DNA from 2 places in the Neobacillus sp. K501 genome. Region 2 is predicted to be linked to the other one. Evidence: riboswitches for the same ligand, from Rfam matches in the RefSeq annotation. Region 2 holds a riboswitch; the other holds the start of a gene.
What was found. Region 2 has a riboswitch for thiamine pyrophosphate ahead of ACWM35_RS17555 (acetylornithine deacetylase). Riboswitches for the same ligand answer to the same signal wherever they lie in the genome.
Positions count from the first base shown of each region.

Region 1: it holds a riboswitch for thiamine pyrophosphate, as region 2 does, so the genes downstream of both, ACWM35_RS18125 (thiamine phosphate synthase) here and ACWM35_RS17555 (acetylornithine deacetylase) in region 2, are expected to answer to the same signal.

Region 1 is NZ_JBSLYA010000008.1:156,431-160,786, reverse strand. Features, by position in the region: gene ACWM35_RS18135 (sensor histidine kinase) at 1-952, opposite strand, end outside; gene ACWM35_RS18130 (MFS transporter) at 1,184-2,530, shown strand; TPP riboswitch at 2,597-2,705, shown strand; gene ACWM35_RS18125 (thiamine phosphate synthase) at 2,817-3,461, shown strand; gene thiO (glycine oxidase ThiO) at 3,445-4,356, shown strand, end outside.
Region 2 is NZ_JBSLYA010000008.1:49,262-53,617, reverse strand. Features, by position in the region: gene ACWM35_RS17565 (ABC transporter ATP-binding protein) at 1-749, opposite strand, end outside; gene tenA (thiaminase II) at 697-1,368, opposite strand; gene ACWM35_RS17555 (acetylornithine deacetylase) at 1,374-2,651, opposite strand; TPP riboswitch at 2,725-2,829, opposite strand; gene thiW (energy coupling factor transporter S component ThiW) at 2,828-3,337, opposite strand; gene thiE (thiamine phosphate synthase) at 3,334-3,987, opposite strand; gene thiD (bifunctional hydroxymethylpyrimidine kinase/phosphomethylpyrimidine kinase) at 3,984-4,356, opposite strand, start outside.

The sequences.
Region 1 (4,356 bases), 110 kb from region 2:
AGATAAGGATTCCAATCAAAACAACGATTATCATCACTTGGCGTAAATGATTTACTTCACTAAATACACTTTTCCGGGGAGTAAGCATAATGGTTTTAACACCAGAGTAATCGGATTGTTTATACACCATCATGTAGTCCGTTCCATCAATAGGAATACTTGAATAGTTACGTACCTTGATCCTTTCAATGTCTGTTAGAAAGGAAGATTCAATCATTTTTTCTTTCTTGTTTGGGTAGATAAATTGATTATTCCTATCCAGGAGAAAAATCTTCCTCTTCTCATCTGGATTACTTACAATCTCTTTAATTAATTCCTGTTTTAAATCAATTTTAATAATTCCCAGCGGTTCGTATGTAGAGGGATCTCGAATAAGTCTTGCTACTGAAAAGACAGAAGTATCTTTATTTAAATAATAATTTGGTTGGTGAAGAGCGAGGAGAACCCACTCCCCATCGGCCTTCTTAATCTGTTTTATCCATTCGTTATCTGTTTCGAACACCTTTAGCAGGACAGTATTCGAATCTAAATTGCTGAAAATGGTTCCATCATTAGCCATAATATGAATTCCTCTAATTTCATTCCTCATATGAATGAGACTTGAAATATATCTCCACATTGGTACTCTTTCAGCTGCCGGTGGAAAGGAAGTGTGTTCCTGTTTTATACGGTGAGATTTTAAAATATCCAGTACCTCTTGGTCATATAGTGGAGACAATGAAATAATTTGCATTTCTTTTAGATAGCGATTTAAATTTTGATTGATTTGATCAGCCAATTGTACTTGATAGTTCTCAGTTCTGTCCTGGCTCGATTTTGAAAATTGAATGTAAGTGATACTTCCCAAAATTGTTGCTGTTAGGACAATAAGTAATGAAAAAACAAGTATTAATTTTACTCGATATGGAAGGGAAAGCAGGTACTCTTTAAATGAATGATATAGCTTTCTCATATCTTTTAGATTTCCCCTTACGTTATTAGGATAACTAACACTTTCTACATATTTATACAAATTCCTTTGTAATCATTGAGATCACCATAGCGTAAACAACACAACAATCTTTACAGAAATAGGTCCATAGCTGATAATATGGTAATACACTTTTATTTCCATTTTTAAGAAAATTACGAAGATAACAAGGTATTACAAATCACCTTCAAGGGGGGCTTAGAATTGGCACAAATAGCAAATGAAGTGAACAGTGTTCCATCATGGGTAGAGAGTTATATTGATGACCCCAAAAAGCAACAGCAATTATATAAACGTACTTTACTTATTGTAGTCCTCTCGCAAATTTTCGGAGGAGCCGGACTGGCATCCGGTGTGACTGTGGGAGCACTCCTTGCACAGGAGATGCTGGGTACTGATGCTTATGCAGGGATTCCCACTGCTCTGTTCACTTTTGGTTCCGCAGGTGCAGCCTATCTTGTGGGGCGCCTTTCGCAGAGATTTGGACGCCGTACAGGACTTGCAGCAGGTTTCCTCGTTGGAGGAATCGGTGCTCTCGGAGTTGTTTTATCAGCCATCACGAGTAACATCTTTTTATTTTTTGCAACACTATTAATCTATGGTGCTGGGTCCGCAACCAACCTGCAAGCGCGTTATGCAGGTACAGATCTAGCCAATTCGAAGCAAAGGGCAACAGCGATTAGTATCGCACTGGTCTCTACTACATTGGGTGCCGTTGCAGGTCCCAATTTAGTTGGCGTAATGGGGCAATTTGCAACTGCGATCCATATTCCAGCATTAGCTGGTCCCTTTTTATTAGCGGCTGCAGCTTATATCCTAGCGGGTGTCTTCCTTGTCATTTTTATGCGTCCAGACCCTCTTTTGGTTGCAGCTGCCATTACAGCTAAGAATTTATCAGACAAAAATCAATCGATTCATACGGATCAAACAAATAGCACTAACAATCGAGGAATCCTGGTGGGTGCCACTGTAATGGTTTTAACCCAAATTGTGATGGTTGCCATTATGACAATGACTCCCTTACACATGAAGCATCATGGACATGGGTTAAATGAGGTTGGGATGGTCATTGCGATACATATCGGGGCCATGTATCTCCCCTCGCTCGTGACAGGAGTGCTAGTTGATAGAATTGGCAGAAATGCCATGTCCATTGCTTCTGGCTTTACATTGCTTGCTGCTGGAATTTTAGCCGCAATTGCTCCAGGTGATTCCATGCTTGTTCTCACCCTTGCTCTCGCACTACTTGGACTTGGTTGGAACCTTGGCTTAATAAGTGGTACGACTCTCATTGTCGATGCGACCACACCGTCCACTCGCGCAAAGACTCAAGGATCTATCGATGTCTTGATTGCATTATCGGGGGCTGCTGGTGGAGTCCTTTCAGGGGTAGTTGTCGCTGGATCCAGTTATGCCACCCTCACACTTTCCGGAGGTATACTTGCACTACTGCTCTTTCCTGTTGTTATTTGGTATGTAAAGAGTAACAAGGGTGGACTTACATTAGAGAAAACATCTGATCCCCCCCCTTCCCTATCGAATAGGAAACCCGAAAAATAATTTGACAATTCTATCAATCGTGTTATATTATACACGCAGGTAAAAATTACAATTTTATATGGAAATTCTATCCGCTAGAGGTGCCTTTTTAAAGGGCTGAGATTGAAGTGTAACTTCGGGACTCTATGAACCTGATCTGGATTATACCAGCGTAGGGAAGTGGAAAACATGATATTTGAAACTCCAAGGGGATAATTTTTCAAATTTTCAACCACTTTCTTATCTAACGGAAAGTGGTTTTTTGTTTTCATCTCATTTATAAGAAAGCGGATACTTCCAGTAGGAGGTGATTTACATTTTCACAAGTTTAAAAGAGTTGCATATTATCTCCAATGGAAAAATGTCGATGGCACAATTGTGTGAGATTTTAGTCGAAATCCACCCTTTTGTCACGGCGGTCCACTTACGTGAAAAGCAAAAAACAGCACGGGAGCTTTTTCAAGCGGTAGAGCTTTTCTCAAAATCCGACATCCCCTTATCAAAGATCATTATCAATGATCGGGTGGATGTTGCATGCGTATCGAGGTCTGCAGGAGTCCAATTAGCCTTTCATAGTTTAGAAGCTGCTATTGTAAAAAGCGCCTTTCCTCAGCTTAGGATAGGCAGTTCTATCCACTCCTATGATGAAGGACAAAAAGCCCTCGAGGAAGGAGCTGATTATGTACTATATGGTCATGTCTTTCCTTCCCCATCAAAACAAGGAATGGTGCCAAAAGGATTAGAGGAATTAAGGAAAATCTCACAACTACCTATCCCAGTCATTGCGATTGGCGGTATAAAACCAGAGAATACCCATCAGGTCCTTCAAGCTGGAGCAATAGGAATTGCAGTCATGTCTGGTGTTTTGGACGCTTGCGATCCATTATCTGCCGTAAAAGCTTACGTAAAAGCATTAAAAATTGGAGATGGAAATCGTGAAAAAATCATTTGATGTTGTCATTGTCGGAGGAGGAGTGACTGGCTGCTCTATTGCCTATCAGCTAGTCAAAATGGGAAAAAAAGTTCTAATTTTAGAAAAAGAGCGTTTGGCTTGTCAAGCATCGAGTGCGGCTGCTGGCATGCTGGCTGCTCAAGCTGAATTGGAACAAAACGGCCCCCTCTTCCAACTGGCTTTAAAAAGTCAGGCGATGTTTTCTTCGCTATCACGTGAGTTATTCGAATGTACCGGAATCGATATTGAGTTTGTCCAAAAAGGGATGTTGAAGATTGCCGAAACGGAAGAAATGGCCATTGATTTAAAAACACAGGTTGATTTTCAACGAAATTGGGACCCTGCTATTCAATGGCTCAAATCTACCGAAATACGAGAAATGGAACCAGCTCTATCCCCCAGTGTGGCTGGAGGAATGTATCTTCCCAATGACGGTCATGTTCAACCTGCAAAATTAACGCAAGCATTCGCCAAGGGAGCTATTCATTTTGGAGCAGAAATTCGTGAAAACACCGCCGTCCTCTCTTTTATCTATGATCATGGCAACGTGATTGGAGTGAAAACATCGTGTGGGGAGGTTTATTGTGACCAGGTAGTAATCGCTACTGGTGCATGGGCGGCCAACTTAATGAAAACTACCGGGGTGGATATTCCAGTGTATCCGGTAAAAGGTGAATGCTTTTCAGTGAAAACCGACAAGCCGATTCTTCACACCACCCTCTTTTCAGATAAACGTTGTTATTTCGTTCCAAAACGAAATGGCGAAATTTATATTGGGGCCACGATGGTCGAACATACTTTTGATCAAACTGTCACACCTGGAGGAATTGCTGGATTAATAGAAAGAGCGGTTCACCTTGTACCTCAGATCAAGGATCTGGCTTTGGAACGACTA
Region 2 (4,356 bases):
ATAAACTCTGATTGAAAAATGAGCTTCGGATCTCTTGGCCTTGACAACGTGACTTTTACTTCTTGGATACGATTTCGTCCTAATAAATAGATCCGATCACTTAACAAAATCGCTTCTTCGAGATCATGGGTAATGAACAAGACTGTTTTTTGCAAATCTCCCCACAGGCCTAAAAGCCAGCTGTGCATTTTTCTTTTCGTCAAAGAATCGAGAGCCCCAAACGGCTCATCTAATAATAAAAGGTCTCTTCCCGTCATAATAGTCCGTAAAAAAGCAACACGCTGTTTCATTCCTCCTGATAGTTCATCGGGATAGGCTTTTTCATACCCTTCTAATCCAAAACGGGCTAACCATTTACGAATTTCGGGAATTCTTTGTTGTTTATTCTCTTTTGACACCTCTAAAGGAAGCAGGATATTTTCCATAACGTTTTTCCAAGGAAGCAGCAAGTCCTTTTGCGGCATGTAGCCAACCTTCCCTAAGCGCTTTCGGGATTTTTCACCTTCAATTAAAATTTGACCTCGGTCAGGCTCAAGTAAACCGGTGATGAGCTTAAATAGTGTGCTTTTTCCAGATCCACTGGACCCAATGACAGAAACAAACTCACCTGTTTGTACCTGTAACGTTAAATCTTGAAAAAGAGGCCGAGATTCATCAAACGCATAAGTTAGTTCTTGCAGTGATAACATTGTTGCATTAGACAGGCCACTCGCCCCCTTTGTAGACCATATCCCAGAACATGTATTCAAAGCGAGAAGTCGTTAAGAAATGCTCTTCTAAAATGGCCAACTCCCACTCTGGTTTTCCTTCTGTTAATTCATCCAACAGATCAATCAGCCATAAAGCCAAAGAACCAAATTCGTCAGAAGCATACATTGAAACCCATTCTCCATAGGAAGGATGTGTGCTAGCACTAGGATATTTCTTTACTAGCTCTTTGCTAATTTCCCAATAACTCCACATACACGGCAGGAGAGCAGAGATTAATTCTTCTAGTGCCCCATTTTGAGCAACATTCAGCATGTACCTTGTGTACGCTAAATTCATCGGTGTCGCTCTCGTTTCCTCTAACTGTTCATTTGTAATTCCAAACTTGGCTGCATAGCCCCGGTGGAGTTCCATTTCCCCATGCAAGGTTTCATTTAAAAGGTTCGCAAATGAGGCCATCGTATCGAGGTCACGGGCCTTCACCGCAGCAAAGGCAAAAAGCTTCGAGTAATCAATTAAGAAGACATAGTCCTGTTTCATATATCGGATAAAGGATTCAATCGGGAGATCCCCTGTTCCAATCCCAACTACAAATGGATGTTCATGCGTCTTTTGCCAGATTCCACTTACATTTTCATAAAGTCTTTGTGAAAAATTCATTTCTGTCACTCCTTTTTTGTATTACACCATTCCGAGATAAACACAGCGATCATTTTCGTAAACTCCACCAATTGGCGAATCTCTAGTTTTTCATTCACAGCGTGTGCATCCTCTAATTTTCCCGGTCCAAAGATTGCAGTTGGAATTCCAGCACGTCCAAGCCAGCCTGCATCTGTAACAGTTGTAGACATTCCAATGTAAGCTTCTTGATTGCTTATTTTTTCAAAAGTTTTACTCAGACAACGAGTCCCCGGATGGTTAGGGTCCATTTCTAAGGATGGAAAAATTTCACCGCGATCTTCAATCATCGACTTACCTCCCCAGACAAAAGTTGCTGGATGATCCCGTAACCATGGGTCGGCAGCGCAAACAGCGGCTATATGCTGTTCGATTTCCTCAATGACTTGTTCAAAATCCTCATTCGGATAAAAATGAACAGTCACCCACAGAGCACAACGATCTGCCACAAAGGCTGCATGTCTTCCACCTTCAATTACAGCTGGGTTAATCGTGTTCGTTCCTGGTAGAAAGCCGTCATAGCTTTTCGTAATTGCCCAATGACGCTCGAGGTCTTGCAGACCTGAAATAATTTTCATCATTTTCTCAATGGCACTGGCTCCATACACACTGCCACCAGCATGGATCATTTTCCGACGCATTCCATCATGATAGGTTTCATTACTTTGTACGGTAATCCAGCCAGTTATGACACCGCCTTGTCCTTGAATATGTAAGTCACTCGTATCTACTACAACGGCATAATCAGCCGTATATCCCTTTTCTAAGCATGCAAGCGTTCCCGCCTCACCAACTTCTTCACCGATGACTGATTGAAACTGAAGGTCACCTTTTAAAGAGATCCCCATTTCCTTTAAGAGTTTAATCGCAACTAGTGACGCTGCGATTCCCCCTTTCATGTCAGCAACACCACGGCCATACACATAGGAATCTTTTATTCTAGCTAAAAATGGAGACTGCTCCCATCCTGACTCATCTCCCACTTCGGCTACATCAACATGACCATTGACGATTAAACTATGGTATTCCTCAGGGGAATCCCCTGATAAAACTCCGACCACATTTGGATCTCCGGGATATACATCCCATTTTTCTGTCCTGAATCCTATGTCCTCCAAATATCCCTTAATGAATTCCTGTACATCGTTTGTGTTTCGGGCTGGCGGGCTGACGGTTGGGAAGGCGATTAAAGTAGTCAATAGCTCTAATAATTCGGTTTTTCGCTCCTCTACCTCAGCTGATATTTTTCCAACAAGATCATCCATACATATTCAACTCCTTTTTTACAAAATAAAACCCGCTCATCTTTTAAAGGAATGGGCGGGTTAAAACAATTGACATTGTTTCGCTCCACTTCCCTCCGCTGGTGTCAGCCAGATCAGGTTCGAAGGGTTCGGATTTATTCCGTCTCAGCCTAAACTTTCGGCTCCCCTAGTGAATGTTAATAATTTTCATTTGTAGGTTTCTGGTAAAAAGGAACTTTCTTTTTTAAAAAAACTGATAATAAGATAAATCCAATTAATCCTCCTGCAAACGAGCTAAAGATAAATAATGGAATAAATCCGAATATGGTTGCTTCCTGTCCAAGAAATAACGTAGCGATTGGGTATGATAGCATGGCACCAAGGATGCCCGTTCCGATTACTTCACCAATAAAAGCAAAAGATAGTTTTTTTGTTTTTTGAAAAACAAGAGCTGCCAACAAGGCACCGACCATACTTCCAGGAAAGGCAAAAACGGAGCCTGTTCCCATCATATTTCTTAATAGAGAAACACCAAATGCCTGTGCAACAGCGTAATACGGTCCGAGCAGGACAGCCGACAGGACATTTAAGAAATGCTGAACCGGGAAGAGCTTGGTAAATCCAACGGGAATAAACAATAGATTACTAGTTAATGTTCCAATCGCAATCATCATCGCTGTCAAAGTTAGCTTATGGGTTTTTCTCATTTTAAAACTCCCTTAACTATATTTTTTAATCTTTGCGCAGCTTCTAATGGTGAATTCGCATGGCTGATCGCTGTAATCACTGATACCCCATCAGCTCCTGCATTCATTACAGAAGCGGCATTTTCAATTGTTATCCCTCCAATTCCGACAATTGGAATCTCAAAACCTTTTGTTCTTAATTCCTCTATCAGAATGGTCCCTCGGGATGGTTTGGCATCTGTCTTTGTTTTTGTTGGAAAGACAGGGCCGATGCCAAAATAATCAGCACCTTGTTCGATGGCCGATTCAGCTTCTTCCATAGAATGAATAGAAACACCGAGAATTTTATCGCCAATCTTATCTCTAACGCTGCTTACAGGCTCATCCTCTTGACCAATATGTACCCCATCAGCATTGATGGCTAGTGCTAAATCAATATCATCATTAACAATAAAGGGAATTTGATTCTCCCAGCAAATACGCTGCAGTTCTTTCGCCAAGGCTACTTTTTCCCTTCCCGTTAAAGCACCCTCTCCCTTTTCACGGAATTGAAAAATCGATATCCCACCTTCAACCGCTTCCTTTAGTACCTCTATAGGTTCTTTAAGACAGTTGGAGCTCCCCATAATAAAATAAACGCTTAATTGCTCTCGTAATTGGCTGGTATTCATAACAGCACCCTACTTTCGTTTTTTCGATATGCCCAATGATTCGTTGGGCCATGCCCCTGACCAATCTCCAAATGATTTTCAATCGCTGCTTGAATAAATTTCTTTGCCACTTGGACCGCTTCAAACACCGTGCGGCCTTTTGCAAGTTCTGCTGTCATGACTGCTGAAAAAGTGCAGCCGGTTCCATGCGTGTTCTTTGTTTCAATTCTTTTACTGGTAAAAGTGTAGAATTCCTTACCATCAAACAATAAATCGACGGATTCAGATGAATTTTCATCATGTCCGCCCTTGATCATTATATTTTTCACCCCAAGATGATAAAGCATTTGGGCTGCCTCTTGTTTCTGTTCAGTTGTATGAATCGACATC